2 regions of the Xanthomonas sp. CFBP 8152 genome follow, and region 2 is predicted to be linked to the other one. Evidence: predicted binding sites of a transcription regulator. Region 2 holds the regulator's gene; the other holds the start of a gene.

Region 1 (14,906 bases), on a different contig from region 2:
CGGGCGATAGCCTTTCCAGCATCGCCAAGCGCCATTACGGCGACGGCAACCTGTGGCCACGTATTTTCGAGGCCAACCGCGAAACGCTCAAGGATCCGGACAAGATCTTTCCAGGGCAGGTCCTGCAGCTGCCGCCGAAATCGTAGGCGCATCGCACACCTGGCGCCTTTTCGACCCATTTTATAGTTTGATATCCGGAGATTGATCTATGCGTACTACAACCGTTTCCAGCACCCTCGCCATTGCCCTGGCCGGCGTTCTAGCGTTGTCGGGCTGCAACAAGAAGGCCGACGACGACAGCGTGTCCAAGGATCCAACCGCGGGCGCTGCCACCGAGGCAATGCCGGGTCCGGCCGGCACACCGCCGGCAAGCGATCAGGCCGGCCAGAGCAGCGCAACCGGCGCTGCCAGCACCGACAGCGCGGCATCTGCTGGATCGGCAGTCACGGTTTCCAGCGTGGTGGTGGGCACCCAGGCCGCTGCGGACAAGAGCGTGACGCCGTCTGCCAGCATCGGGAACAAGAACACGATCATCGTCTCGATCAAGACCGACGGTAGCGCCAATAACGTGCCGGTGGCGGCCAAGATGACCTATCAGGACGGCCAGGTTGCCGGCGAGCAGACCGCAACGCTCAACACCACCGGCGCAGAGACCACCAACCTGAGCTTCACCAAGCCTGATGGCTGGCCGGTCGGCACGTACACCGTGCAGGCGATGGTCAATGGCAAGCCGGCCGGTGCGCCGCAAACCATCTCGGTGAAGTGAGCACGCCGACGAACAAGGCACATCCCGCATCGCTAGTGGCGGGTGGCCGCACTGGCCATCCCCAGGGTTTTTGTAGACGGCGACAGTGCATTGGGCCGGATGCTTGACTCAGGCAATGACACAAAAGGGCGCGATCGCAAGGTGGCGCCCTTTTGCTTGCATGGCATGTTCGTTACAGCTGCATCCATTGCATCGGCCGGCGGCGGGATGGAGCATCCGCCTGTGGTCGCTTTACCCGGGCGCGGCTCAGACGCGACAATGCCGTGCTGATCCATCGCCGCGTTCCACGCGCTGGCTGATCGGCGTGCCAGCAGCGACCCCCGTCGCGCACGCCAACGCCAGTGCCAAGGACGCCGGCGCTCCTTCCGACCACACGAGCCATCGCACCTTATGTCGAAGACACCGAAGATCATCTACACGCTCACCGACGAAGCACCGTATCTGGCCACGCAGTCGCTGCTGCCGATCATCGATGCCTACACCGATACCGCCGGCATCGTGGTCGAAACCCGCGACATCTCGCTGGCCGGCCGCATCCTGTCGCTGTTTCCCGAGCACCTGAGCGACGCGCAGAAGATCGCCGACGACCTCGGAGAGCTGGGCGAGCTGGCCACCACGCCGGAAGCCAACATCATCAAGTTGCCCAACATCAGCGCCTCGGTGCCGCAGCTCAAGGCCGCCATCGCCGAACTGCAGGGCCAGGGCTATGCGCTTCCGGCGTATCCGGACACGCCCAAGGACGATGCGGAAAAGGACATCAAGGCGCGCTACGACAAGGTCAAGGGCAGCGCGGTCAATCCGGTGCTGCGCGAGGGCAATTCCGATCGCCGCGCGCCGCTGTCGGTGAAGAATTACGCACGCAAGCATCCGCACCGCATGGGCAAGTGGAGCAGCGACTCCAAGTCGCACGTGGCGCACATGGACGATGGCGACTTCTTCGGCAGCGAGCAATCCGCCACAGTGGCCGCAGCTGGCTCGTTGAAGATCGAGTTCGTCGGCAACGACGGCAGCAGCAGCGTGTTGAAGGACAAGGTCGCGGTCAAGGCCGGCGAGATCGTCGATGCCGCGGTGTTGAGCAAGCGCGCGCTGGCCGGCTTCATCGACGCGCAGATCGCCGATGCCAAGGCCCGCGACGTGCTGTTCTCGGTGCATCTGAAAGCCACCATGATGAAGGTCTCCGACCCGGTGCTGTTCGGCGTGGTGGTCGGCGAGTTCTACAAGGACACGCTGGGCAAGCATGCCGAGGCGCTTGCGTCGGCCGGCTTCGATCCCAACAACGGCATCGGCGACCTGTACGCACGCATCGCCACGCTGCCGGACGACCAGCAGGCGCAGATCAAGGCTGATATCCAGGCCGAATACGCGCAGCGCCCGGCCCTGGCCATGGTCAACTCCGACAAGGGCATCACCAACCTGCATGTGCCCAGCGACGTGATCGTCGATGCGTCGATGCCGGCGATGATTCGCGACTCCGGTCAGATGTGGAATGCCGAAGGCAAGCTGCAGGACACCAAGGCGGTGATTCCCGATCGCTGCTACGCCGATGTCTATCAGGCGGTGATCGACGACTGCAAGGCGCATGGCGCATTCGATCCGTCCACCATGGGCTCGGTGCCCAACGTCGGCCTGATGGCGCAGAAAGCCGAGGAATACGGCTCGCACGACAAGACCTTCCAGATTGCCGCCGCCGGGACCGTCAAGGTCACCGACGACACCGGCGCCACCGTCTTCGAACATGCGGTGGAAGCGGGCGACCTGTGGCGCATGTGCCAGGTCAAGGATGCACCGATCCAGGACTGGGTCAAGCTGGCCGTGGAGCGCGCGCGCCTGAGCCAGACGCCTGCGGTGTTCTGGCTGGACAAGGCCCGCGCGCACGATGCGCAGGTCATCGCCAAGGTCGACACCTATCTGAAGGACCACGACACCAATGGCCTGGATATCCGCATCCTGCCGCCGGTGGAAGCGACCACCTTCTCGCTGGAGCGCATCCGCAAGGGCCAGGACACCATCTCGGTCACCGGCAACGTGCTGCGCGATTACCTCACCGACCTGTTCCCGATCCTGGAGCTGGGTACCAGCGCCAAGATGCTGTCGATCGTGCCGCTGATGGCCGGTGGCGGCCTGTTCGAGACCGGTGCCGGTGGCTCGGCGCCCAAGCACGTGCAGCAGTTCGTCGAACAGAACAGCCTGCGCTGGGATTCGCTGGGCGAGTTCCTGGCCCTGGCCGCATCGCTGGAGCATCTGGGCAACCGCTACGACAACCCGTCCGCCACGATGCTGGCCAAGGCGCTGGACGTGGCCAACGGCCAGTTCCTGGACAACAACAAGTCGCCGGCGCGCAAGGTCGGTGAACTCGACAACCGCGGCAGCCACTTCTATCTGGCGATGTACTGGGCGCAGGCCCTGGCTGCGCAGACCGAGGACACCGCCCTGCAGGCCAAGTTCGCACCGCTGGCCAAGGCCCTGACCGAGAACGAAGCCACCATCGTGGCCGAGCTCAACGGCGCCCAGGGCAAGCCGGTCGAGATCGGCGGCTACTACCACCCGGACCTGGCCAAGGTCAGCCAGGCCATGCGCCCGAGCAAGACCTTCAACGACGTGTTGGCCACGCTGAAGGCCTGATCCAGCGCACCGCCTGGCGGTGCGTCCAGCAGCTGCGACAGTCAGGGCCCGCCTCGATCAGGGGCGGGCCTTGTCGTTTTCGGCGTTTGCATGCAACTGCGAGAACACCGTCGTTGCGTGCCAGGCCTGATGGCCTTGCAATGCCTTGCCTGCGAGAAATCCTGCGCCTGGTTGCGGGCAGCCCCGGTATCTGGTCGGCTGCGCGCCTGTTCGATTGGCCGGTGCGCTCGGCTGCACGCCGCAACATGCGCTGGGTACACTGCCGGCATGAGCCAGCTCCCGTTACCGCCGCAGTCCGAGCGCCGTGCGCTGGCGATCGCCCATGCCGTGTACGACGCCTTCGAGGACTACCACGCCCGGTTCGCCGAGATCACCGCACGCGCCAAACAGCGCTTCGAAACGCGCGACTGGAGCTGTGCGCGCGATGACGCGGTGGCACGGATCGCGCTCTACGACCAGTACATCAGCGAATGCATGCTGCGTCTGCGCGCGGTGCTGCTGGGGCAGGCGCACGATCGCGCGCTGTGGATGCGCGCACGCGTGCATTACGCCGCACTGCTGAGCGGGCTGATCGATCAGGAGCTGTACAAGACCTTCTACAACACCCTGACCCGGCGTTACTTCGGCACCCATGGCGTGGATGCGGATATCGAATTCATCGCGCTGGATATCGAGCCGACCGATGCGATCACCGTGCCGGTGGCGCGGCATACCTACGCTGTCTCGCCCGGCCGGCTGACCGACATGCTGGTGCGCGTGCTCGGCGATTATTCCTTCGAGGTTCCGTATGTGCATCGTACCCGCTGTGCAGCGGCGATCGCGGTGCGTCTGCTCGACGATCTCGCGCACTGGGGCGAGCATCCGGTGCGCAGTGTCGAATTGCTGGAAACGGTGTTCTATCGCGAGCGTCGCGCCTACCTGGTCGGCCGCGTGTTCGGCGAGCATCGCTTCTCGCCATGTGTCATCGCCCTGGTCAACGACGACGCCGGTCTGCGTGCCGAAGCGGTGCTGACCCGACGCAGCGACGTCGCGCAATTGTTCAGCAATTCGCGCAGTTATTTCCAGGCCGATCTGTCCACCGTCGGCGACGCGGTGGTGTTTTTGCGCAGCCTGCTTACCCACAAGCCGGTCGACGAGCTGTACACGATGCTCGGGCGCGCCAAGCAGGGCAAGACCGAGCGCTATCGCACCTTTTTCAGTCATTTCCAGGCCCATCCCTCCGAGCAGCTGGTGCATGCCGATGGCACGCCCGGGATGGTCATGGTGGTGTTTACGCTGCCCAGTTATCCGCTGGTATTCAAGCTGATCCGCGACCGCTTCGCGTATCCCAAAACCATGAGCCGCGCACAGGTGGAGGGCAAGTACGAGCTGGTGTTCCAGCTCGATCGCATCGGCCGCTTGCTGGACGCGCAGCCGTATCGCTTCCTGCGGTTTCCCAAGTCGCGTTTCTCGCCCGCGTTGCTGGAAGAGCTGCAGACCAGCTGTGCGACGAGTCTGAGCGAAGATGGCCAGGACGTGCTGATCGCGTTGTGCTACGTGCAGCGCCGCCTGCGCCCGCTCAATCTCTACCTGCGCGAACAACTGCCCGAGGCCGCGCATGCGGCCGCGCTGGACTACGGCCAGGCGATCAAGGACATGGCGCGCAACAACATCTTTCCCGGCGACATGCTGCTGAAGAACTTCGGCATCACCCGCCATCAGCGCGCGGTGTTCTACGACTACGACGAGCTGTGCCTGATCACCGAATGCACCTTCCGCGACTGGCCAACCCCCGCCACCTATGAAGAGCAGATGTCTGCCGAGCCCTGGTTCCATGTCGGCCCGCGCGACGTGTTCCCCGAGCGCTTCGCGCTGTTCATGGGCTTGCCGTCCTCGCAGCTGGAAGCGGTCAAGCACCTGCATCCGGAGCTGTTCGACCCGCAATGGTGGCGCGAGCTACAAGCCCGGCTGCGCGAGGACGACTACCCCGACACCCCGCCGTATGCGGATTCGCGTCGGCTGGCGTAGCCGCCGAACGACGGCAGGCGTGGCGCAGACGATAACCAGGTGCCCGTCTGCACGAATACCGCGCCCACAAAAAAAGCCCCGCGATGCGGGGCTTTTTCATATCGAGAATGCCGACCGAATCAGCGCTTCATCGAACTGAAGAACTCGTCGTTGGACTTGGTGGTCTTCATCTTGTCCAGCAGGAATTCCATCGCTGCGATTTCGTCCATCGGGTGCAGCAGCTTGCGCAGGATCCAGATCTTCTGCAGCAGCTCCGGCTCGATCAGCAGATCCTCGCGACGCGTGCCCGAACGGTTGATGTCGATCGCCGGATACACGCGCTTTTCGGTGATGCGACGGTTCAGATGCACTTCGCTGTTGCCGGTGCCCTTGAACTCTTCGTAGATCACCTCGTCCATCTTGCTGCCGGTTTCCACCAGCGCCGTGGCGATGATGGTCAGCGAGCCGCCTTCTTCGACGTTACGGGCCGCACCGAAGAAACGCTTCGGACGGTGCAGCGCATTGGCGTCCACACCACCGGTGAGCACCTTGCCCGAGCTGGGCACCACGTTGTTGTAGGCGCGTGCCAGACGGGTGATCGAGTCGAGCAGGATCACCACATCCTTCTTGTGCTCGACCAGGCGCTTGGCCCGCTCGATCACCATCTCGGCAACCTGCACGTGGCGGGCGGCCGGTTCGTCGAAGGTGGAGGAGATGACCTCGCCGCGCACGGTGCGCTGCATTTCGGTCACTTCTTCCGGGCGCTCGTCGATCAGCAGCACGATCATGTGCACTTCGGGATGATTGCTGGTGATGGCCGTGGCCACCTGCTGCATCATCATGGTCTTACCGGCCTTGGGCGGGGAGACGATCAGCGCGCGCTGACCCTTGCCCTGCGGCGCCATCAGATCCAGGATGCGGCCGGTGATGTCCTCGGTCGATCCATCGCCACGCTCCAGCCGGAAGCGCCGGCGCGGGAACAGCGGGGTCAAGTTCTCGAACAGCACCTTGTTCTTGCTGGCTTCCAGCGGCTCGCCATTGATGGTGTCGACGATCGACAGCGCGAAATAGCGTTCGCCGTCCTTGGGGAAGCGGATGCGGCCGGACAGGTGATCGCCGGTGCGCAGGTTGAAGCGACGGATCTGGCTGGGCGAGATATAGGTATCGTCCGGGCCGGCCAGGTAGCTGGCTTCTGCGGCACGCAGGAAGCCGAAGCCGTCAGGCAGGATTTCCAGCACACCGTCGGCGGCAACGCCTTCGCCGTGGCGGGTCAGCACCTTGAGCAGGGCGAAGATCACGTCCTGCTTGCGCGCGCGCGCCACGCCTTCCTGGATGTTGAGCTGGTCGGCGATGTCCAGCAGCTTCTGCGCCGGCATCCGCTTGAGATCGCTCAGCGAATAGACCGGGAAACCTTCCGGCACGGCCGGGTGCGGACGCGCGATGAACGGCTCGTTGCTGCCATCGGACGACGGCATGCCGCCGCCGCCCTCGTTGCCGAAGCGGTCGCGTCCACGGTCGCGGCGGTTGCGGAAGCGGTCACGGCGGTTGCCCTGCTGATTCTGCCCCTGGCCCTGACCTTGCTGGTTCTGGCCGCCATTCTGGGCTTGATCCTGGCCCTGGCCCTGACCTTGCGCCTGTGCCTGTGCCTGACCCTGGTTCTGGCCCTGAGCCCGGTGCTGCGCCTGATTCTGGTTCTGCTGCTGCTGCGCCTGATTGAAGCGCTGCTGCTGTGTCTGGCCACCCTCGCGGGAGTCGCCATGGGTGTCGCCGCCCGGGTTGCCCTGGTTGGCGCTGGGGGTGTTACCGGCATAAGAGGCGCCATCGCCGGACGTCTGCGCCGGTGCCGAGTCGGCAGCGTGCGACGGTGCCTGCGGGGCACGTGGAGCGTCGGATGCGGGGCTGGCGGGCAAGGGCAGGTTGGGCTGCTGCGCGCCACCGTCGTCGGTGGCAGCGGCGGTCTTGCTCACGCGCGGCTTGCGCACGCGCTTCTCGACAGGAGCGTCGACGCTGCTCCCGGTATCGGAGGAAGGATGATCGGACAAGTGCGTGATTCCTCGCTAAGAGTGCGAGCGCCCGGCTGGGGGGCGAACTTTAGGTGATGGGAGTCTAGAAGAGGTTTCTAGAGGGGTACGTCGGCGCACGAACGTGCTCCGGATCAACTGACACTATCACCGCTGCGCGCAACCGCGCAAGCGCCTGCCGCAGCAGGATTTAACTGCTGGCGCATCACCGGGCGCCCATCGCTGGACGCCCACCCGCTCAGGCGGCCGCGCCGCCCAGGGTCTTGTCGATCATCTGGGTCAGCTGGCCCTTGCCAACCGCACCGATCTGGGTGGCCTGCACCTGCCCGTCCTTGAACAGCAACAGCATCGGGATCGAACGCACGTGGTACTTGATGGCCAGGGCGCGGTTCTGGTCCACATTGACCTTGGCAACCTTCAGTCTGCCCTGGTATGTATCGGCCAGATCGTCCAGCACCGGGGCGATCATCTTGCAGGGTCCGCACCACTCGGCCCAGAAATCCACCAGCACCGGTTCGCCGGATTGCAGTACAGCTGTATCGAAGTCGGCATCGCCGACATGTTGAACCTTGTCGCTCACGTTGGGTCTCCTGGAAACCAAAACGGCCCGCCCGAACGGGCAGGCCGCTACATTGCGTTAAACTGGGGCATTGCGCGACTGAATCAAGTATCAGTCCTGAAGCCGCGCTGTCCGCCACAACAGCCGCAGTTTGCGACGCTGTCGGCATCGATGCAAGCCGCGCCCGGGCTGCCCAGGGCGCCTCACGAAGACGGAATAATGAGCGACAAACCGCTGACCGATTTGACTTTTTCCACGTTCGACCTGCATCCGGCGCTGATCGCCGGGCTGGAGAGCGCCGGGTTTACCCGCTGTACCCCGATCCAGGCGCTGACCCTGCCGGTCGCGCTGCCGGGCGGCGACGTCGCCGGCCAGGCCCAGACCGGCACCGGCAAGACCCTGGCGTTCCTGGTGGCGGTGATGAACCGCCTGCTGATCCGCCCGGCGCTGGCAGACCGCAAGCCGGAAGACCCGCGCGCGCTGATCCTGGCACCGACCCGCGAACTGGCGATCCAGATCCACAAGGATGCGGTCAAGTTCGGCGCCGACCTGGGCCTGCGCTTTGCGCTGGTCTACGGCGGAGTGGACTACGACAAGCAGCGCGAGCTGCTGCAGCAGGGCGTGGACGTGATCATCGCCACCCCGGGCCGGCTGATCGATTACGTCAAGCAGCACAAGGTGGTCTCGCTGCACGCCTGCGAGATCTGCGTGCTGGACGAAGCCGACCGCATGTTCGACCTGGGCTTCATCAAGGACATCCGCTTCCTGCTGCGGCGCATGCCCGAGCGCGGGACCCGGCAGACCCTGCTGTTCTCGGCCACGCTCAGCCATCGCGTGCTCGAGCTCGCCTACGAGCACATGAACGAGCCGGAAAAGCTGGTCGTCGAAACGGAAAGCATCACCGCCGCGCGGGTGCGCCAGCGCATCTATTTCCCCTCCGACGAAGAGAAGCAGACGCTGCTGTTGGGCCTGCTGTCGCGTAGCGAAGGCGCGCGCACCATGGTGTTCGTCAATACCAAGGCGTTCGTCGAGCGCGTGGCGCGCACCCTGGAGCGGCATGGCTACCGGGTCGGCGTGCTGTCGGGCGATGTGCCGCAGAAGAAGCGCGAGTCGCTGCTCAACCGCTTCCAGAAGGGACAGCTCGAAATCCTGGTCGCCACCGACGTGGCCGCGCGCGGTCTGCATATCGACGGGGTCAAATACGTCTACAACTACGACCTGCCGTTCGATGCGGAAGACTACGTGCACCGCATCGGCCGTACCGCGCGGCTGGGCGAAGAGGGCGATGCGATCAGCTTCGCCTGCGAGCGCTATGCGATGAGCCTGCCGGACATCGAGGCCTATATCGAGCAGAAGATCCCGGTCGAGCCGGTGACCTCCGAGCTGCTGACGCCGCTGCCGCGCACCGCGCGCGTGCCGGTGGAAGGCGAAGAGGCCGACGACGATGCGGGCGACAGCGTGGGCACGATCTTCCGCGAGGCGCGCGAACAGCGTGCTGCCGAAGAGCAGCGCCGCGGTGGCGGTCGCAGCGGCCCGGGCGGTGCGTCGCGCAGCGGCAATGGCGGCGGTCGTCGCGACGGCGGCAGCGCCGATGGCAAGCCGCGTCCGCGTCGCAAGCCGCGTGTGGAGGGCGCAGCCCCGGCCGCGGCAGCGCCGAGCGAAACGCCGGTGGTTGCTGCGGCGTCGGTCGAGGCGCCTTCCACCATCGTGGCCGATGCCGAGCGCGCACCGCGCAAGCGGCGGCGTCGTCGCAACGGCCGTCCGGTCGAGGGTGCCGAGCCGGCAGTGGCCTCCACACCGGTTGCCGCACCTGCCGCACCGCGCAAGCCCACCCAGGTGGTCGCCAAACCGGTGCGCAGCGCCGCCAAGCCGTCCGGCAGCCCGTCGCTGCTGAGCCGTATCGGTCGTCGTCTGCGCTCGCTGGTGTCCGGCAACTGATCGCCTACGGCCTGCGTCGCATCGCCGGGCTCCGGCGATGCGACGCAAGCGCTGGCGCTCCGGCATAATCGCCGGATGACCGTTCTGCGTTTCGACAACGTCAGCAAGCACTACGCCGGTGGCCACCAGGCGCTGACCGATGTCAGCTTCGAAGTGGCCGATGGCGAGATGCTGTTCGTGACCGGCCACTCCGGCGCCGGCAAAAGCACCCTGCTCAAATTGATCCACCTCAGCGAGCGACCCAGCCAGGGCGCGGTGCTGCTGGGCGAACGCAACCTGCTCAAGGTGCGCGGCCGGCAGATTCCGCTGCACCGTCGTCAGGTGGGTGCGGTCTATCAGGACCATCGTCTGCTCAACGACCGCAGCATCGCCGAGAACGTGGCGTTGCCGCTGATCCTGCGCGGCACCCGGCGTGCCGAGATCGGCAAGCGGGTGCGCTCGGCACTGGAGCGGATCGGTCTGGCCCATCGCGAGAGGGCCTTGCCGTCGCAGTTGTCGGCCGGCGAGCAGCAGCGCGTGGGCATCGCCCGCGCCATCGTCGGCGAACCGCGCCTGCTGGTGGCCGATGAGCCCACCGGCAATCTGGATCCGGCGCTGGCCGCGGAAATCATGCAGTTGTTCGCCGAGCTGCCCGCGCGCGGCACCAGCGTGCTGGTGGTCAGCCACGATTTGGCCCTGCTCAAGCAGATGCGCAAGCGCGTGCTGATCCTGGATCACGGCCGGCTGGTCGACGACATCTCGCCGCAGGATCTGGCCGAATGAGCAAACCCGCCAATACCGACGCCGTCGCCCCCTCGCGGGTCGGCGTGTGGATCGACCACCATCTGCACAGCATCGCCTTCAGCCTGGGCCGTGCCATGCGCAAGCCCTGGGCCACCTTGCTGACCATCGTGGTGATGGCGCTGGCGCTGGCCTTGCCGCTGGGGCTGTCGATCGCGCTGGACAACGTCAAGTTGCTGGCCGGCAGCGTGCAGCAGTCGCGCGAGATCAATCTGTTCCTGAAGGTCGAGATCGGCGCCGAGGCCGCGCGGGCCCTGGCCGGCGAGCTGCGCGCGCGCCCGGACGTTGCCCAGGTCACGCTGCGTACGCCGGCGCAGGGGCTGACCGAGCTGCGCGAGAGCGCCAAGCTCGACGAGGCGATCGATGCGCTGGGCGACAACCCGCTGCCCACGCTGTTGGTCGTCACGCCCACCGAGACCGCCGACGATGCGCAGCTGGCCGGCGCGCTGCAGGCCTTGCCGCAGGCCGACCAGGTGCAGCACGACGCGTTGTGGCGCAAGCGCCTGGATGGCTGGCTGCACTTCGGCGAGCGGCTGGTGCAGGTGCTGTCGGCACTGCTGGGCGTCGGCGCGGTGCTGGTGGTGGGCAATACGGTGCGGTTGGACATCCAGTCGCGGCGCGAGGAAATCGGCGTGCTGCAATTGCTGGGCGCCAGCGATGGCTTCATCCGGCGTCCGTTCCTGTATCTGGGGGCCTGGTACGGGCTCGGTGCCGGCGCCGTGGCGCTCGCGCTGATCGCCGCCTCCGGGCTGGCGCTGCGCGCGCCGTTGGCGATCCTGGCCGACAGCTACGGCAGCTCCTTTACCCTGCACGGGCTGGATCTGCTGCATTCTGCGATGGTCCTGGTCGGCACGCTGGTCCTGGGCTGGCTGGGCGCCTGGCTGGTGACCGGCCATTTCCTTCGCCAGACCCGTCCCACCGAGACCTGAGGCCTGCCATGCACCCACCAGATCTCAAGCACCTGATCAGTGACGCGCCGCGCGTGATGGTGGTCGATGGCTCCAAGCTGGTGCGCAAGCTGATCGCCGATGTGTTGCAGCGCGATCTGCCCAACGTGCAGGTGATCGGCTGCTCCAGCATCGCCGAGGCGCGCCACGCGCTGGAAGCCGGTGCGGTGGATCTGGTCACCACCTCGCTGTCGTTGCCCGATGGCGACGGTCTGACCCTGGCGCGCAGCGTGCGCGAAGCGGCCGGCCAGGCCTATGTGCCGGTGATCGTGGTCTCCGGCGACGCGCAGCAGCATCTGGTGGAGCGTCGCTTCACCGAGTACGTCACCGATTATTTCGACAAGGCGCTGGGTCACGAAGCCCTGGCGACCTTCATCCGCGGCTATGTGCAGCCCGAGCCGGTGGTCGGCGCGACCGTGCTGTACATCGAGGACAGCCGCGTGGTGGCCGAGGCGACCAAGCGCATGCTCGAGCGGCAGAGCCTGAAGGTGGTGCATGTGCTCACCGCCGAGGATGCCTTCGCGCTGCTGACCGCCGAGTCGCTGGGCCGCACCGAGCGCCGCATCGACGTGGTGCTGACCGATGTGACCCTGAAGGGCGAGCTCAACGGCCGCGACGTGGTCGAGCGCATCCGCATCGACTTCGCCTACGGCAAGCGCCGGCTGCCGGTGCTGGTGATGACCGGCGACACCAATCCGCGCAACCAGTCCGAACTGCTGCGCGCCGGCGCCAACGATCTGGTGCAAAAACCCATCGAAGAACGTCTGCTGGTGACCAAGGTGCTGTTCCAGCTGCGCCTGGCACGGCTCGAGGATCAGGCGGTCACGCTATGACCGAAGTGGCTGAGGTGGAAGCACGTATCCAATTGGAACCGTCGTGGAAGGCGCGGGTGGGCGATTGGTTACTGCGCCCGGAAATGCAGGAGCTGTCCGCATTCCTGCGCCAGCGCAAGGCGGCCGGCGCGCGGGTGTTCCCGCCGGGCCCGCAGATCTTTGCGGCCTTCGATGCCACCCCGTTCGAACAGGTCAAGGTGGTGATCCTTGGCCAGGACCCGTATCACGGCGAAGGCCAGGCGCATGGGCTGTGCTTTTCGGTGTTGCCCGGCGTGCCGGTGCCGCCGTCGCTGCTCAACATCTACAAGGAGATCCAGGACGACCTGGGCATCGCGCGGCCGGACCATGGCTATCTGATGCCGTGGGCGCGTCAGGGCGTGCTGCTGCTCAATGCGGTGCTGACGGTAGAGCAGGGCAGGGCTGGCGCGCACCAGAACAAGGGGTGGGAGGGCTTCACCGACCATGTCGTGGAGACCCTCAACCGCGAGCGTGAAGGCCTGGTGTTCCTGCTCTGGGGCAGCTACGCGCAGGCCAAGGGCAAGGTCATCGACCAGGCGCGCCATCGCGTGTTCAAGGCCCCGCATCCCTCGCCGTTGTCAGCGCATCGCGGCTTTCTGGGTTGCCAGCACTTCTCCAAGACCAACGAGCACCTGCAGCGCCGTGGGCTCGGTCCGATCGACTGGTCGCTGCCGCCGCGCAACGCGCTGGACACCACCTCGTCCAGGGGCTGAACGATCCTGGCGTCGGTCCATTTCGCGGCGTCTTTGTCACGGTCTGCGCAGGACGGCGGTGGTAGCGTAAGCGCCTGAAGTCGGGAGCTTTGCCTTAGAACGACGACACTGCAAAAAGCCCGAACGTCCTATAAATGGAATGCTGGGAACTCTTTCTGTACCCGGCAGTCCACTAGTTCGACTGCTAAGATGGTGCCCTATGAACCAGATCACCTCGACTGCCCTTGTGGCAAACAATCTCCCGATTCCCAGTGCGCTCGGTTCGCTGGACGCCTACATCGGTGCCGTGCACCAGATCCCGGTGCTGTCGGTCGATGAGGAACAGAATCTTGCCCGTCGCTTCCGTGACGAGCTGGATCTGGACGCCGCGCGCGAGCTGGTCCATTCCCATCTGCGCTTCGTGGTGCACGTCGCTCGCGGCTACAACGGCTACGGCCTGCCGCTTGGCGACCTGATCCAGGAAGGCAATATCGGCCTGATGAAGGCGGTCAAGCGCTTCGACCCGGAAATGGGCGTGCGCCTGGTCAGCTTCGCGGTGCATTGGATCCGTGCCGAAATGCACGAGTTCATTCTGAAGAACTGGCGCATCGTCAAGGTCGCCACGACCAAGGCGCAGCGCAAGCTGTTCTTCAACCTGCGCAAGTCCAAGACCCGCCTGGGCTGGCTCAATGCGTCCGAGGTGACCGCAGTCGCCAAGGACCTGAACGTCTCCGAGCGCGAAGTGATGGAGATGGAGTCGCGTCTGTCCGGTCGCGATATCGGCTTCGATGCCTCGTCCGACGAAGACGACGATCACGGCCCGCCGTCGCCGGTGAGCTACCTGGTGGCCAACGACGAAGATCCGTCGCAGGCTTACGAGCGTCACGACAGCGAAGACAATCAGCTGCAGCTGCTGCGCGAAGGCATGGCCGGCCTGGACACGCGCTCGCGCGATATCGTCAAGCGTCGCTGGCTGGACTCCGACTCCAAGGTGACGCTGCAGGAGCTGGCCGACGAGTACGGCGTGTCGGCCGAGCGTATCCGCCAGATCGAGGCGAATGCGCTGAAGAAGATGAAGGCACTGTTCGTCGCCTGATCCCTGATCGCGCGGCAGGTGGTATAGAAACGGCCCGGTTTTCCGGGCCGTTTGCATGTGTGGCGCTGCCGATGCTTCGCGTCCGAAGCCTGGTGGTTGCCCGTCGATGATCGACTACGTACGGCGGCCGCCTGCGCTATTCCGGCAGGCGCGCCACCGGCAGATGCCAGCCATAGCGGATGGCCATGAAACGCAGCCCGAAACAGACCAGCGCGCCGGTTGCCAGCGACCAGGCCTGCGGCACGTCGAGCATGTGCCCGATCGCGACCAGGCCGCCACCGGCCAGCGCGGCGACCGCATACAGCTCGGCCTGCAGCACCACCGGCGTCCGCGCCACCAGCAGATCGCGCGCGATGCCGCCGCCGATGCCGCTGAGCATGCCAAGCAAGGTCGCGCTGAGCGGGGTGAGCTGATAGTCGAGCGCCTTGCTGGTGCCGTAGACCGCAAACAGCGCCAACCCGGCCGCGTCGAACAGCTGCACCGGGTTACGCAGCCGTTCCACCGCCGCATGCCAGTAGAAACCGGCCACGCCGGCCAGGCAGGCGACCAGCAGGTACTGCGGATGCACCAGCGCGGCCGGCGGGGTGGCGCCGATCAGCACATCGCGCACGATGCCGCCGGACACCGCCGCCGCGCACGACAGCACCA
Region 2 (14,906 bases):
TTAAGTGCTGAGGAAATCACGCCGATGATACACTCCCGCCGGTCGCCGCGACCCGTTTGAAGGCAGCTGGCGCTAAATCGCCAATGAACGGAGAACATATGGAAACCCACGACCTGCGCAAAGTCGGGCTCAAGGTGACCCATCCGCGGATGCGGATCCTGGAGTTGCTCGAGCAGAAGAGCAACCAGCACCACCTCAGCGCAGAAGACATCTATCGGCAGCTGCTTGATCACGGCGACGAAATCGGTCTGGCCACGGTGTATCGGGTGCTGACCCAGTTCGAGGCCGCCGGCCTGGTGCTGAAGCACAATTTCGAGGGCGGCCAGGCCGTGTACGAGCTGGATCGCGGCGGCCATCACGACCATATGGTGGACGTGGATACCGGGCATGTCATCGAGTTCGAAAGCGAAGAGATCGAGGCGCTGCAACGGCAGATCGCCGCCCAGCATGGCTACGAGCTGGAGGAGCACTCGCTGGTGCTGTATGTGCGCAAGAAGCGTTCGCGCTGACGGCAAGCCAGCGGCACTGCGACAAACGCACAAGGCGGCTTCGGCCGCCTTGTGCGTTTGTCGCCATCGGCTGCTGGGCAATCCCGGTGGTGGCCGGCAATGCGCCCGGCAGCTCAGGCACTCTGCAGCAGCTTGCGTGCCGCCGCGCGGGCTTCCTTGCTGACTTCCACACCGCCCAGCATGCGTGCCAGTTCTTCCTGGCGCGCCTGCGGGCCGAGCAGTTCGACCGCGCTCTGGGTCATGCCGTCCACTGGCGCCTTGCTGACCCGATAGTGCGTGTGGCCCTTGGCGGCCACCTGCGGCAAGTGGGTCACGCACAGCACCTGGCGCTCTTCGCCCAGGGTGCGCAGCTTCTGCCCGACGATGTCGGCCACTGCGCCGCCGATGCCGGAATCGACTTCGTCGAAGACCATGGTCGGCACGCTGTCCATGCCGAGTGCGGCCACTTCGATGGCCAGCGAAATCCGCGACAGCTCGCCGCCGGAGGCGACCTTGCGCAATGCGCGCGGCGGTTGCCCGGCATTGGCGGCGACCAGGAATTCCACCCGCTCGGCGCCGTTGGGATCCGGACGCAATGCGTCCTGCGGCTGTAGCTGGATCAGGAACTGCCCGCCGCCCATGCCCAGTTCGCCAATCAGCGTGGTGGTGGCGGCCGACAACGCCTCGGCAGCGGTGGTGCGGCTGGCGCTGAGGGTGCTGGCTGCACTGCGCCAGTCGCCAGTCGCCGCGTCGATGTGCTTGTCCAGCTGCTGCAGGCGCTCGTCGGCGCCGCGCAGGTTTTCCACTTCCAGGCTCATGCGGTCGCGTTGGGCGGCCAGCTCGTCCGGGGCCACGCGGTGCTTGCGGGCCAGATCGTGCAGGCGGCCGAGACGGCGCTCCATTGCCTCGAACTGGGCCGGGTCGGCCTCCAGGTCGTCGCGCACGCGGTCGAGCAGGGCCAGCGCCTCCTCTATCTGGATGACCGCGCTATCCAGCAGCGCATCCACCTCGCCCAGGCGCGGCTCGTGCTCGGCCACGCGCGCCAGGTCGTGGCGGCTGTCTTGCAGCAGGCCCAGCGCGGAGGCGCCGTCGTCGCCATTGAGCTGCAGGGCCACGCTGTCGCAGGCGCCGATCAATGCGGTGGCGTGCGCTTGGCGGCGATGATTGACGTCCAGCGCGGCGATCGCGGCCGGGTCCAGGTCCTCGCGTTCCAGTTCGCCGAGCTGGTGTTCGAGAAAGCCGATGCGGTCGGAGACATCGCCTTGCGCGGACAGCGCATCGCGCTCGTCCAGCAGGGCCTGCCAGCGCTGGCTGGCCTGGCGCACCTGTTCGCGCTGCGCGCCGTTGCGGGCGTAGGCGTCGAGCAGGGCGAGCTGGCTGTGGCGGGCCATCAGGGCCTGGTGTTCGTGCTGGCCGTGGATCTCCACCAGCCGCGAGGCCAGCTCCGCCAGTTGCGAAGAGGTGACCGGGCGGCCGTTGATCCAGGCGCGCGAGCCGCCATCGGCACGGATGATCCGGCGCAGTTGGCATTGCCCATCGTCGTCGAGCTCGTTGTCCGACAGCCAGGTCAGGCCCGAATGCCGGGGCGGCAGCTGGAATTCGGCCGACAGTTCGGCGCGGTCGGCGCCGTGGCGGACCACGCCGCTGTCGGCGCGCAGCCCGGACAGAAAGCCCAGCGCGTCCACCATCAGCGACTTGCCGGCGCCGGTTTCGCCGGAAACCACGGTCATGCCCGGCCCGAACTCCAGTTCGGTGGCGCGGACGACGGCGAAATCCTTGATGGAGAGGTGTCTGAGCATGGGGTCGAGTGTGAACGCTTTGGGGCAGCTTAGGGTGAGAGCGGCGGGCAGGGAATAAGACGCTTGCCAACCGCAGGGCCAGACATTATCTATGCCCAGTCTCACCGGATGATCCCATGCGCGCGTCACAGTCCCCAACGCTCGACCCCCGCGCACGCCAACTGCTGCGGACACTGATTGCCCGCTATATCCGCGACGGCGAGCCGGTGGGTTCCAAGACGTTGGCCCAGCACGCGGGGCTGGACGTCAGCCCGGCCACCATCCGCAACATCCTTGCCGATCTGGAGGATGTCGGGCTGCTCAGCTCTCCGCACACCTCGGCCGGGCGGGTGCCCACCGCGCATGGTTACCGGGTGTTCGTCGACAGCCTGGTGCAGATGCAGCCGCCCGGCGAGGAAGAAGTGCGGCGCCTGCGCACCGAGCTGGCCAGCGGTAACGGTACCCAGTCGCTGCTGGGCAGCGCCTCGCAGATGCTGTCGGCGATGAGCCATTTCGTCGGCGTGGTCAGCGCGCCGCGGCGCGAGCAGTTCGCCTTCCGGCATATCGATTTCGTGTCGCTGGACGCGCGTCGGGTGCTGGCGATCCTGGTGTTTGCCGACAACGAGGTGCAGAACCGGGTGATCGAACCGCGCCGGGCCTACGAGCCGGCCGAGCTGGAGCGGGTGGCCAATTACCTCAACGCGCAATTCGCCGGGCGGGCGTTGTCGGACATCCGCGCCTGCCTGCTGCGCGAGTTGCGCATGGCCAAGAACGAGATGGAGCAGCTGCTGGCGCACAGCGTCGATCTGGCCAGCGAGGCGCTGGTGCCGGCCGACGCCGACGACATGGTGATGGCCGGGCAGACCCGCCTGATGGGCGTGCAGGACCTGTCGGACCTTGACCGTCTGCGCGAGCTGTTCGAGGCCTTCGCCAGCAAGCGCGAGATCCTGCAACTGCTCGAACGCACCATCCAGGCGCCGGGCGTGCGCATCTTCATCGGCGAAGAGACCGGCATGGTGTCGCTGGACGATGTCTCGCTGGTCACCGCGCCGTATGCCGCCAATGGCCAGGTGCTGGGCGTGCTGGGCGTGATCGGGCCCAAGCGCATGGCCTACGACCGGGTGATTCCGCTGGTGCAGACCGCCGCCCAGGTGCTGGGCGCGGCCATGGAACCGCCCGGCACGCGATAAGCGGCAGCGATCGACACGATCGTTTTGCTTGAAACGCGCGCGCGCGCCCACATACGGGGTGACGTTGGGGCGGGCGTTCCGCTTGCCCGGGAACTGCACATGAACCAAGACCACCCCGAATTCGACTCCGAAGACCTGTCCCAGAACCCACCCGAGACCGATCCGCTCAAGGCCGAGATCGAGTCGCTGCGCAGCGAGATCGCGCTGGTCAAGGCCGATGCCCTGCGCGAGCGTGCCGATCTTGAAAACCAGCGCAAGCGCATCGCCCGCGATGTCGAAAACGCGCGCAAGTTCGCCAACGAGAAGCTGCTGGGCGAGCTGCTGCCGGTGTTCGACAGCCTGGACGCCGGCCTGACTGCGGCCGGCACCGAGCCCAGTCCGCTGCGTGATGGCCTGGACATGACCTACAAGCAATTGCTCAAGGTCGCGGCCGACAACGGCCTGACCCTGCTCGACCCGGTCGGCCAGCCGTTCAACCCGGACCAGCACCAGGCGATCAGCCAGGGCGAGGCCGAGGGCATCGCCCCGGGCCATGTGGTGCAGGTGTTCCAGAAGGGCTATCTGCTCAACGAGCGTCTGCTGCGCCCGGCCCTGGTGGTCGTGGCCAAGCACGACTGAACCGCAGCGCCCGGCTGAACTGCCCGGCGCATGCGCGAAACGCAGATTCGTGCAGGTGGCTTGAACACCTGCGCACCACCCCCACATCTCAGCCAGACCCGGCGTCGCCGGACACAGCTACAGAATCATCAGGAGCGTATCCATGGGCAAGATCATTGGTATTGACCTCGGCACCACGAACTCGTGCGTGTCGATCATGGACGGCGGCAAGGCCCGCGTCATCGAAAATTCCGAGGGCGATCGCACCACGCCTTCGATCGTCGCCTACACCAAGGATGGCGAAGTGCTGGTCGGTGCCTCGGCCAAGCGCCAGGCGGTGACCAACCCGAAGAACACCTTCTACGCGGTGAAGCGCCTGATCGGCCGCAAGTTCACCGACGCCGAAGTGCAGAAGGATATCTCGCACGTGCCGTACGGCATTCTGGCCCACGACAACGGCGATGCCTGGGTGCAGACCAGCGATGCCAAGCGCATGGCGCCGCAGGAAATCTCTGCCCGCGTGCTGGAAAAGATGAAGAAGACCGCCGAGGACTTCCTGGGCGAGAAGGTCACCGAGGCCGTGATCACGGTGCCGGCGTACTTCAACGACAGCCAGCGTCAGGCCACCAAGGACGCCGGCCGCATCGCCGGTCTGGACGTCAAGCGCATCATCAACGAGCCGACCGCCGCAGCCCTGGCGTATGGCCTGGACAAGAACGGCGGCGACCGCAAGATCGCCGTGTACGACCTGGGCGGCGGTACCTTCGACGTGTCGATCATCGAAATCGCTGAAGTCGATGGCGAGAAGCAGTTCGAAGTGCTGGCCACCAACGGCGACACCTTCCTGGGCGGCGAAGACTTCGATAACCGCGTCATCGAGTACCTGGTCGACGAATTCAACAAGGACCAGGGCATCGACCTGCGCAAGGATCCGTTGGCGCTGCAGCGCCTGAAGGACGCCGCAGAGCGCGCCAAGATCGAGCTGTCGACCAGCCAGCAGACAGAAGTGAACCTGCCGTACGTCACCGCTGATGCCTCCGGTCCGAAGCACCTCAACATCAAGCTGACCCGTGCCAAGCTCGAAGCGCTGGTGGAAGACCTGGTCAAGAAGTCGATCGAGCCGTGCCGCACCGCGTTGAACGATGCCGGCCTGCGCGCCAGCGACATCAACGAAGTGATCCTGGTCGGCGGTCAGACCCGCATGCCGAAGGTGCAGCAGGCGGTTGCCGATTTCTTCGGCAAGGAACCGCGCAAGGACGTCAACCCGGACGAAGCCGTGGCCGTGGGCGCGGCGATCCAGGGCGGCGTGCTGGCCGGCGACGTCAAGGACGTGCTGCTGCTGGACGTGACCCCGCTGTCGCTGGGTATCGAGACCATGGGCGGCGTGTTCACCAAGATCATCGAAAAGAACACCACCATCCCGACCAAGGCCTCGCAGACCTTCTCCACCGCCGAGGACAACCAGTCGGCCGTGACCGTGCACGTGTTGCAGGGCGAGCGCGAGCAGGCCCGCTTCAACAAGTCGCTGGCCAAGTTCGACCTGTCCGGCATCGAGCCGGCGCCGCGCGGCATGCCGCAGGTGGAGGTGTCCTTCGATATCGACGCCAACGGCATCCTGCACGTGTCGGCCAAGGACAAGAAGACCAACAAGGAACAGAAGGTCGAGATCAAGGCAGGTTCCGGTCTGTCGGACGAAGAGATCCAGCGCATGGTCGCCGACGCGGAAGCCAATCGCGAGGAAGACAAGAAGTTCCAGGAATTGGTGCAGGCCCGCAACCAGGCCGATGGTCTGATCCACGCCACCCGCACCGCGATCACCGAGCATGGCAGCAAGGTCGGTGGCGATGTGATCGGCAAGGTGGAAGCGGCACTGTCGGATCTGGAAACCGCCATGAAGAGCGACGACAAGGCGCAGATCGAGGCCCGCAGCAAGACCCTGGAAGAAGCCGGCCAGTCGCTGTACGCCGCCGCCGCCGCGGCAGAGCAGGGCGGCAACGCCGATGCGGCCAGCGGCAACGCGCAGACCTCCAAGGCCGCCGACGACGTGGTGGACGCCGAGTTCACCGAGGTCAAGGACGACAAGAAGGCGTGAGTGGGGAATAGGGAATCGAGAATGGGAGGAGCGGTGCTGCGGCATCGCTCCTTCCCGTTGTCCGACCCTTCCACTTCGATTGCGATTTACTGAGGATGTGCGCTTTGAACGATTTCCGTCTCCCGATTCCCGATTCCCTGTCATGAGCAAACGCGATTACTACGAAGTGCTGGGCGTTGCCCGTGGCGCCAGCGACGAGGAGCTGAAGAAGGCGTATCGGCGCTGTGCGATGAAGCACCACCCGGACCGCAATCCAGGCGACGCTGCTGCCGAGGCGATGTTCAAGGAGTGCAAGGAAGCCTATGAGGTGTTGTCGGACGGCAACAAGCGCCGCGCCTACGATGCGCATGGCCACGCTGCGTTCGAGCACGGCATGGGCGGTGGTGGTGGGCCGGGTGGCCCGGATATGGGAGATATCTTTGGCGATATCTTCGGCAATATTTTCGGCGGTGGCGCCGCCGGTCCGCGCGCTGCGCGACGTGGCGCCGACGTCGGTTATGTGTTGGAACTGGATCTGGAAGAAGCCGTCGCCGGCATCGAGCGCCGCATCGAGATCCCGACCCTGATCGAGTGCGAGCCCTGCCACGGCAGCGGCTCGGAAGACGGCAAGGTGGAAGTGTGCGGGACCTGCCACGGACGCGGCCAGGTGCGCATCCAGCGCGGCATCTTCGCCATGCAGCAGAGCTGCCCGCATTGCGACGGGCGCGGCACGCTGATCCAGAATCCGTGCAAGACCTGCCACGGCGCCGGTCGTGTGGAAGAAGACAAGGTGTTGTCGATCAAGGTGCCTGCCGGTGTGGATACCGGCGACCGCATCCGCCTGGCGGGCGAAGGCGAGGCCGGTCCGGCCGGCACGCCGCCGGGCGATCTGTATGTGGAAGTGCGCGTGCGCGAGCACGCGATCTTCCAGCGCGATGGCGACGACCTGCATTGCGAAGTGCCGATCCGCATCTCGCAGGCCGCGCTGGGCGATATCGTGCGTGTGGCGACCCTGGGCGGGGAGGCGGAGATCCGCATCCCGGCCGAGACCCAGACCGGCAAGCTGTTCCGGTTGCGCGGCAAGGGCGTGCGCTCGGTGCGCAGCCGCACCGAAGGCGATCTGTATTGCCGCGTGGTGGTCGAAACGCCGGTGAACCTGACCGCCGATCAGCGCGCGTTGCTGCAGCAGTTCGAAGCCACGTTCACCGGTGAGGATGCACGCAAGCATTCGCCCAAGTCGGCCACGTTCATCGACGGCGTAAAGGGCTTCTGGGATCGAATGACGTCCTGAGGCTGGGAATCGGGAGTCGGGATTGGGGAATCGTAAGGGCGGCGTGACCGGGCCTGCCGGGATGGTGCGCCAGTGTGGCGATTCGGGATTCGCGGGAGCGGATGCCAGCCTCCGAATGCCAGGAGAATTGCACGGCTGAGCAAGGTTCTCCATACGAATGCCGGCCCCGGGGCCGGCATTTGCGTTCGTGCGGCGGGAGCCCGCAGAGGTAAGGGCGATAGCGACTGCTGCCGGCGCCCAGACAGGCCTGGCGGCGGTGTGTGCGGCGGCAAGCAGACGACGGTCGCATCGATCGACGGTGGGCGTGCCGTGGCGCTGGCGTAAAATGCGGCGATGAACAATCCCCCCGACAGTCATCTGGTCCACGGCCGGCGCCAGCGCCCGGATGGTCCTTCGCCGATCGATGTGATCTCGGTGCAATCGCAGCTGGTGTATGGCCATGCCGGCAACAGCGCTGCGGTGCCGCCGTTGCGTGCGCTGGGCCTGCGGGTGGCGGAAGTGCCCACCACGCTGCTGAGCAACGCGCCTTTCTACGCCACCTTGCGCGGCCGCATCCTGCCGGCCGACTGGTTGGCAGACCTGTTGCTGGGTGCCACCGAGCGCGGTCTGCCGCAGCGCGCCCGCATGCTGGTCTCCGGCTACTTCGGCAGCCTGGCCAATGGCGAGGCGTTTGCCGACTGGCTCGAGCAGACCTTGCCGCAGGCGCCGCAGCTGCGTTACTGCCTGGATCCGGTGATCGGCGACACGCACACCGGCCCGTATGTGGAACCCGGACTGGAGCGCGTCTTCGCCGAGCGGCTGTTGCCGCATGCCTGGCTGGTGACGCCGAATGCGTTCGAGCTCGGGCGCCTGACCGGTTTGCCGAGTCTGCAGCAGGACGATGCCATCGTTGCCGCGCGCGCATTGCTGGCGCGCGGTCCGCAATGGGTGCTCGCACACAGCGTGGCCGGTGCGGACGGTGAGCTGGTGACCCTGGCGGTCAGCGACATGGCACTGTATCGCTGGGCCACGCCGCATCTGCCGGTGGATGTGGCCGGTACCGGCGATGTGCTGATGGCGTTGCTGATCGGTTTGCTGCTGCGCGAGGTGCCGTTCGAGCAGGCGGTGGGGCATGCGCTCAGCGGCGTGCACAGCGCGCTGGAAGCGACCCTGGCTGCGGGCTTTGAAGAGTTCGATGTGCTGGCCGCCGCCCCGGCCGCCCTCGCTGCCGCACCGCGCTTTGCCGTCGAGCGATTGGCATGACGCAGCCGGTGGTCGGCATCGTCGGCATCGCCGGCGCCTACGGGCGCTGGCTGGCGCAGTTTTTGCGCACGCGCATGCGGCTGGAGGTGATCGGCTTCGATCCGGCCGGTGACGGCGACATCGACGAAGCCACGTTGGCGCAGCGAGCGGATGTGTTGATTTTCTCTGCACCGATTCGCCACACCGCCGGCTTGATCGAGCGCTATGTGGACCTTGCCGGCCCGCGCGCCGCGTCGCAGTTGTGGATGGATGTCACCTCGATCAAGCAGGCGCCGGTTGCCGCGATGCTGGCCTCGTCGGCCGAGGTCGTCGGCCTGCATCCGATGACCGCACCTCCCAAATCGCCGACCTTGAAAGGGCGGGTGATGGTGGTCTGCCAGGCGCGCCTGCAGCAGTGGTCCACGTGGGTACAGGCGCTGTGTGCCGCGTTGCAGGCCGAGTGCGTGTACGCTACGCCCGAGCACCACGACCGCGTGATGGCGCTGGTGCAGGCAATGGTACACGCCACCCATCTGGCGCAAGCCGGCACCATGCGCCACTACGCGCCGCTGCTCGGCGAGCTGCGCGCGCTGATGCCGTATCGCTCGGCCTCGTTCGAGCTCGATACCGCGGTGATCGCGCGCATCCTCTCGCTCAATCCGGCGATCTACGAAGACATCCAGTTCGGCAATCCCTACGTCGGCGAGATGCTCGATCGGCTATTGCTGCAACTGCAGGAGCTGCGCGGCCTGGTCGCGCAGGGCGACGATGCGGCGCGCGCGCAGTTCCGCGCCCGGTTCCTGGACGACAACGCGCAGGCGCTGCAGGGCGAGTCGCTCGCCGCCGGCAACTACACCTATGAGCGCGTGGGCTACCTGCTGGCCGACCTCACCGAGCCGCTGACCCTGAGCGTGTATCTGCCGGAAGACCAGCCCGGGTCGTTGCGTGCGTTGCTGCATGTGTTCGAGCAGCATGGAGTGAACCTTTCGTCGATCCACTCCTCACGTACGCCGGTGGGTGAGTTGCATTTCCGCATCGGGTTCGAGCCGGGCAGCGATCGCGCGGCGCTGGCGCAGGCAGCCAGCGACATCGACCGCAGCGACATCGGGCGGGTGCTGGAGCGTTCCGATCGCATCGGGTAGCAGCAGTGCAGTGCGGCCGTGGGCTTGCCCACTGTCGATGGCCGCATCAGGGTGCAGATGTCAGGCACCGATCATGTGCTGGCCGAGCGATACCGCATGCGATGCATCGAGGGCGAGGGTGATTGTCGCTCGGCGCAATGCCAAATAACACGCACCGGTTTCATCCACACAGGGTGTGGATGAAACCTGCACAAGCATGTGGATAACTGCGCGCAGCCATTGCGCTGCAACGGCTACGGGCAAGTTGGTCAAAAAATGACCAGTGCTATTTCAGGGCGTCGACAGGCGCAGCTCGCCACCAGCGGTGATGAAGCGCTGGCCTTGCCGTTGCAGGCGGCGGCCATCGGGCAGTTCGTAGCGTGGCGCCTTGTTCGGCTGCGTGCGGGCTTGCTGCCCGTTGCGGGATTCGAGCTCGTCGCGGAATTCGATGATGACGTAGGACTCGCCATCTGCACCGATTGCGGGAAATTGCCGGAAAGACATACGCACCTCCGAAGGATTTCAGGGTCGCAGTGCGAGTCGTCAGGGACCGCACGCCCGGCGCCGGGCCGGTGCAGGCGAGCATGCGCAGGCAGGTGTTACCCGGGCGTCATTGCGCACTGCGGAAACGCTTGGCGAGCCGGCCGGCAGCCTGCTCAACGGCCCAGCTGCAACGCGTCCCGGTCGGCCGTTGCCGCTGCCAGCTCGGCACGCGCCGAGGCGATCCGCGCCTGCGCATCGATCAGGCGCACGCGGGCATCGTTGGCGGTCTCCTCGCGCTGATTGACCAGGAAGAAATCGCCCGATCCCAGTTCGAAGCGGCGGCGCTCGGCCGCGGCGAGGCGGTCGGCCAGGCTGCGTTCTTCGTCGGCGATCCTGGCCAGCCGCTCGGCAGCGGTGAGCGAGATGACGACCGACTCGACCTCCACCGTGATCTGGTCGCGCAGGTAGCGGCTGCGCTGATCCAGCGCCTCGATCTCGGCGCGTGCTTCGGCGACCTTGCCCTTGGCGGCGCGGTTTTCCAGCGGCACGCTGAAGCGGAAGCCGATGATCGCATCGGTCGGCGAGCGGTTCGGGCCGCCCACACCGGGCGCGCCCAGGTCCTTGCTGACCTCGAAGCTGACATCCAGGCGTGGTTTGAGATCGTTCTGCGCCAGCATCAGTCGCGCGGTGGCCTGATCGATACGGGTCAGCACCGCGCGGTAATCGGGGCGCTCCACCGGTGCGGTGATCCTGCTGGCACCGGCCAGACCTTCCAGCGCCGAGGTATCGGCCGGCAGGCGTTCGGTGGAGACGATCAACGGCATGCCGGCGTCGTCGCGCAGGTACAGCGACAGGGCATTGGCGGCATTGGCGAAGTCCTGTTCCGAGCGCACCACCAGCGCGCGCCGGCGGACCAGGTTCTGGTCGTTCTCGGTCAGCAGGATGGTGGGCCGCGCGCCCAGCGTCACCTGCCGTGAAATCGCATTGCGGCGCTGCTCGGCCAGCTGCAGCAGGTCGCTGTAGGCGCGCAGTTTCAGGCCGGCCGCGACCCAGCTCTGGTAGGCATCCACCGCGCGGCGTTGGACGCCGATGGCGACCATTTGCGCCTCGTACTGGGCGACATCGATATCGCCACCGGCAACGTTGCGGCGGGTGCGGCGCTCGTCGACCACCCGGTCGCGCAGCAGCGCATACAGCGCGCCGACTTTCACTTCGCCGCCGCGGTCGGTGTAGGACTTGTCCTCGTAGACCGGGAACGCACCGCGCGAGGAACGATAACCGCCGTAGTAATAGCCGCCGTTGTCGTCGAAGGGACGCTTGACGGTGCTTTCGATCGTGCTGCCGTCGTAGTAGCCGGCCTCGCGCGAGCGGCCGTCGAGATCGAACACGGTATCGAACGCACCGTCGGCCGAGATGCCCTTGCCCTCGGCCTGGCGGACCTTGGCCAGCGCTTCGACGATCTGCGGGGAAGAGCGGGCAGAGGAGCGCAGCACGTCATCCAGCGTCAGCGGGGTGGTCTGGGCGGCGACCACGCCCGGGGCGAGCGCGATCAGCACGGCGACAAGACGGCGGATCATTTCTTGCCGGTCTCGTCGTCTTCGGCCTTGGGCGCCGCCTTGGCCTTGCCCTCATCCTGCGTCGTCGTTGCCGCCGGACGGCGGCCGAACTCCAGCGGGAAATTGTTGAGCTGGCGCCACAGTTCGTAGCCCACCCTCACCGTTTCGCCCTGCACCCAGCCGCGCACCTTGCCGCCCTGGCGGGCGAATTCCTGCGCCGGCCAGGCCGGCTTGCCCGGCTGCGGTTCGACCAGGATACGGAACAGCCCATCGGGCGCGGCATTGGGGTCGATGGCGCGCACGCGGCCATCGAACATGCCGTGCGCCACTGACGGCCAGCCGCTGAACTGGATCGCCGGCCAGCCCTCGAACTCCAGCCGCACCGGGCGGCCGGGGCGGATCAGCGGCACGTCGCGACCGTCGATATACAACTCGACCGCACGCTCCACCCGCTCCGGCGCAATCACCGCCAGCACCGTGCCGGGCGAGACCATCGCACTGCCGCTGGCGGCGTTGAGCTGCTGCACGCGGCCATCGCGCGGTGCGCGCACCAACTGCGCCGACTGGCGGTTCAACTGGATGTCGATGCGGGTCAGCTTGGCGCGCGATTCGGCCAGCTTGGCATCGGCCTCGGCGACCTTGATCTGGGTCAGTTCGAAGTCGCGGCGGCCGGCCAGCCCTTCGGCGAGCAATTGCCTGCTGCGCGCCACATCGATGCTGGCAACCGCGCGCGATTGCTGGATCGCGGTGATTTCCGCCTGCACCTGGGCCCGTTCGCTGGCCAGGCGAACAAGCAGATCCGGGTCCAGGTCGCCGACGCGCGCGATCGGATCGCCGCGCGAGACATGCTGGCCGTCGTGCACATACCAGCGTTCGACCCGGCCTGGCACGAAGGCGGTGACCTGCTGCTGGCGGTCGCCCGGATCCAGCGCCACCACCTGGCCCTTGCCGCTGGCGGTCTGCACCCACGGCGCTAGCGCCAGGATCGCGCTGGCAATGACAATGCCGATCAGCAGCATCCAGGCCAGCGCCTTGGCGATGCTGGGTGGGCGCATCGCCGCCAGGGTGGGGAAGTGCGCGTTGCGATCAGTAGCGTGCTGCATCGTTGGCCTCCTGCGTGGAGGCGATCAGTTCGGCGCGGGTGGCAAAGCGCTGCTGTCGCTCGGGCTGCAGGTGGAACCAGCCATCCAGGGTGATGTCTTCCGGCCGGCCGGTGCACAGCAGCACGGTGGTGCCGGCCGCCTTCAGGCGTCGCAGCACGCCGGCCAGGCGGTCGGCGGGAATCAGGTCGTACAGCTGCGACAGCATCAGCACGCGCGGGCGCACCAACAGCGCGTTGGCCAGCTTCAAGGCCATCACTTCACCGATCCACAGCGGATAGCCGGAGGCGGCCAACCGCGTGTCCAGGCCGTGCGGCAGCGCGGCGATGCGGGTGCGCAAGCCCACCGCATCGATTGCTTCCAGCATCGCTTCGGAGCTCACATCGGCCGACGCCAGCGCCAGATATTCGCGGATGGTGACCTCGACGATGGTCGGCCGGTCGAGCACCGTCACTTCCGAGCGCAACAGATACATGTCGAAGGTGGCCATGTCCGCACCGCCCACCATGACCAGCCCGCGATCGGGTACCACATGGCGCTTGAGGATCATCGCCAGCAGCCGCTCCGCGCCGCCATCGGCGATCGTCACCAGCTGCTCGCCGGCAGCCAGCGAAAAATCGAAACGCGCGCCGTCGATCACCACGCCATCCAGGCGCACCGCGCTGTTGCCGGGCGTCTTGCCGGGCGCCACGACCGCACGTTCCTGCGGAATGGCGAACAGCAGCGACAGTTCCTCGGAGCTGGCGACCAGGTCGTAGAACGCGTCCAGATACGCACCGAGTTGCGAGATGCCGTAGAAGACCGCGCTGAGGATCAGCTCGGCGGCCACCAGCTGGCCGATCGATAGCTCGCCACGCAGGATCAGGTTGCCGCCCAGCGCCAGCAGCGCCGCGCTGGCGATCGCATAGACCAGCAGGAACGCGACCGTCTGGGTAAAACTGTAACGGAAGTGGCGCCGATGCCGGTCGACATAGGCGGCGGTGACGGACTCGGAGCGGTCCATCGCAAAGTTGAGGTGGCGGCTGGATTTATAGAAGCCGTTGGAGCCGCCGACACTTTCCAGCCAGCGCGCGGCCTCGTGCTTGGCATGGCTCAGGTCGACCGCGGTGCGGATCGACCCGCGCGACCAGATCATCCAGATGCCGAAGATGACCAGCAGCAGCAAGGCATTGAAGCCCAGAAAGAACGGGTGGTAGAAACTGGTGAGTATCAGCCCGACCGCCGATTGCAGCACGATGGTGAAGGCGCCGATGGCCAGGCTCGGCACCGCTTTCTGCACCACCACCAGATCGAAGTAGCGATTGAACATGTCGCCGCGGTTCTGATCGGCGAAGAATGGATTCTGCGCATGCACTGCGCGCACGGTGATTTCCGACACCACGCGCGCGAACAGCCGGCGCTCGAACAGCGCCATGACCCATACCCGCATCGCGCTCAGGCCGGCCACCAGCAGCAACAGGCCCAGCAACAGGCTCGACAGGGTCCACAACGGCGCCGGCAGTGCGGTATTGGCCACGCTGTTGATCAGCAACTGCACCGAGATCGGCGTGGCCAGCGACAGCAGGCTGATCGCGACCCCGTACACCATGGCCAGGCGCACATAGGGCATGTCCGGCCCGACGATCTCCGCCAGCCAGGCTCCCGCTTCCCGCCATCCGATCTGCTTGCCCGCCATTCGATTTCCGTTGATGAGTTCAATGAAGCATTGACGAGTTGCAGCTGGCGAACAAGGCCGCCGCGCTTATTCGACGCATAGGATTTTCCTATGCGGCCACCGCACGCAGAAGATCGGCGATCAGGCCGAAGGCCGGCGCGCGTCCTGCGCCCTGCCGCCACAACAGCCCGATCTCCCTATAGTAGCGTCCGCCTTTGATCGGCCGGACCACGACATCGTCGCCCTCGCGGATTTCCTGGCGCACATACAGGTCTGGCAGCAGTGCAAGACCCATGCCCATCCCGGCCATCTGGCGGATCGCATCCAGGCTGGTGCCTTCGTAATCGCGCAGCACA

What was found. Region 2 encodes HrcA, which represses chaperone genes, less so after heat shock. Its sites were predicted from a motif close to TTNGCACTCNNNNNNNNNGAGTGCNAA; they were not measured.
Region 1: rpoH (RNA polymerase sigma factor RpoH) is a predicted target of HrcA. The motif match lies at 13,345-13,371, and genes of this name have one in related genera.

Annotation. Positions count from the first base shown of each region.
Region 1 covers NZ_JACHNO010000001.1:57,617-72,522, forward strand. The annotation lists gene FHT09_RS00245 (LysM peptidoglycan-binding domain-containing protein) at 1-146, shown strand, start outside; gene FHT09_RS00250 (hypothetical protein) at 209-766, shown strand; gene FHT09_RS00255 (NADP-dependent isocitrate dehydrogenase) at 1,157-3,388, shown strand; gene aceK (bifunctional isocitrate dehydrogenase kinase/phosphatase) at 3,656-5,395, shown strand; gene rho (transcription termination factor Rho) at 5,515-7,416, opposite strand; gene trxA (thioredoxin TrxA) at 7,634-7,975, opposite strand; gene rhlB (ATP-dependent RNA helicase RhlB) at 8,174-9,892, shown strand; gene ftsE (cell division ATP-binding protein FtsE) at 9,968-10,654, shown strand; gene ftsX (permease-like cell division protein FtsX) at 10,651-11,601, shown strand; gene FHT09_RS00290 (response regulator) at 11,610-12,452, shown strand; gene ung (uracil-DNA glycosylase) at 12,458-13,183, shown strand; gene rpoH (RNA polymerase sigma factor RpoH) at 13,383-14,258, shown strand; gene FHT09_RS00305 (trimeric intracellular cation channel family protein) at 14,395-14,906, opposite strand, start outside.
Region 2 covers NZ_JACHNO010000003.1:673,776-688,681, forward strand. The annotation lists gene fur (ferric iron uptake transcriptional regulator) at 99-509, shown strand; gene recN (DNA repair protein RecN) at 623-2,287, opposite strand; gene hrcA (heat-inducible transcriptional repressor HrcA) at 2,404-3,456, shown strand; gene grpE (nucleotide exchange factor GrpE) at 3,556-4,074, shown strand; gene dnaK (molecular chaperone DnaK) at 4,217-6,145, shown strand; gene dnaJ (molecular chaperone DnaJ) at 6,288-7,415, shown strand; gene pdxY (pyridoxal kinase) at 7,749-8,657, shown strand; gene FHT09_RS14855 (prephenate dehydrogenase) at 8,654-9,778, shown strand; gene FHT09_RS14860 (hypothetical protein) at 10,049-10,261, opposite strand; gene FHT09_RS14865 (TolC family protein) at 10,414-11,817, opposite strand; gene FHT09_RS14870 (HlyD family efflux transporter periplasmic adaptor subunit) at 11,814-12,899, opposite strand; gene FHT09_RS14875 (ABC transporter ATP-binding protein) at 12,883-14,571, opposite strand; gene FHT09_RS14880 (hydrogen peroxide-inducible genes activator) at 14,660-14,906, opposite strand, start outside.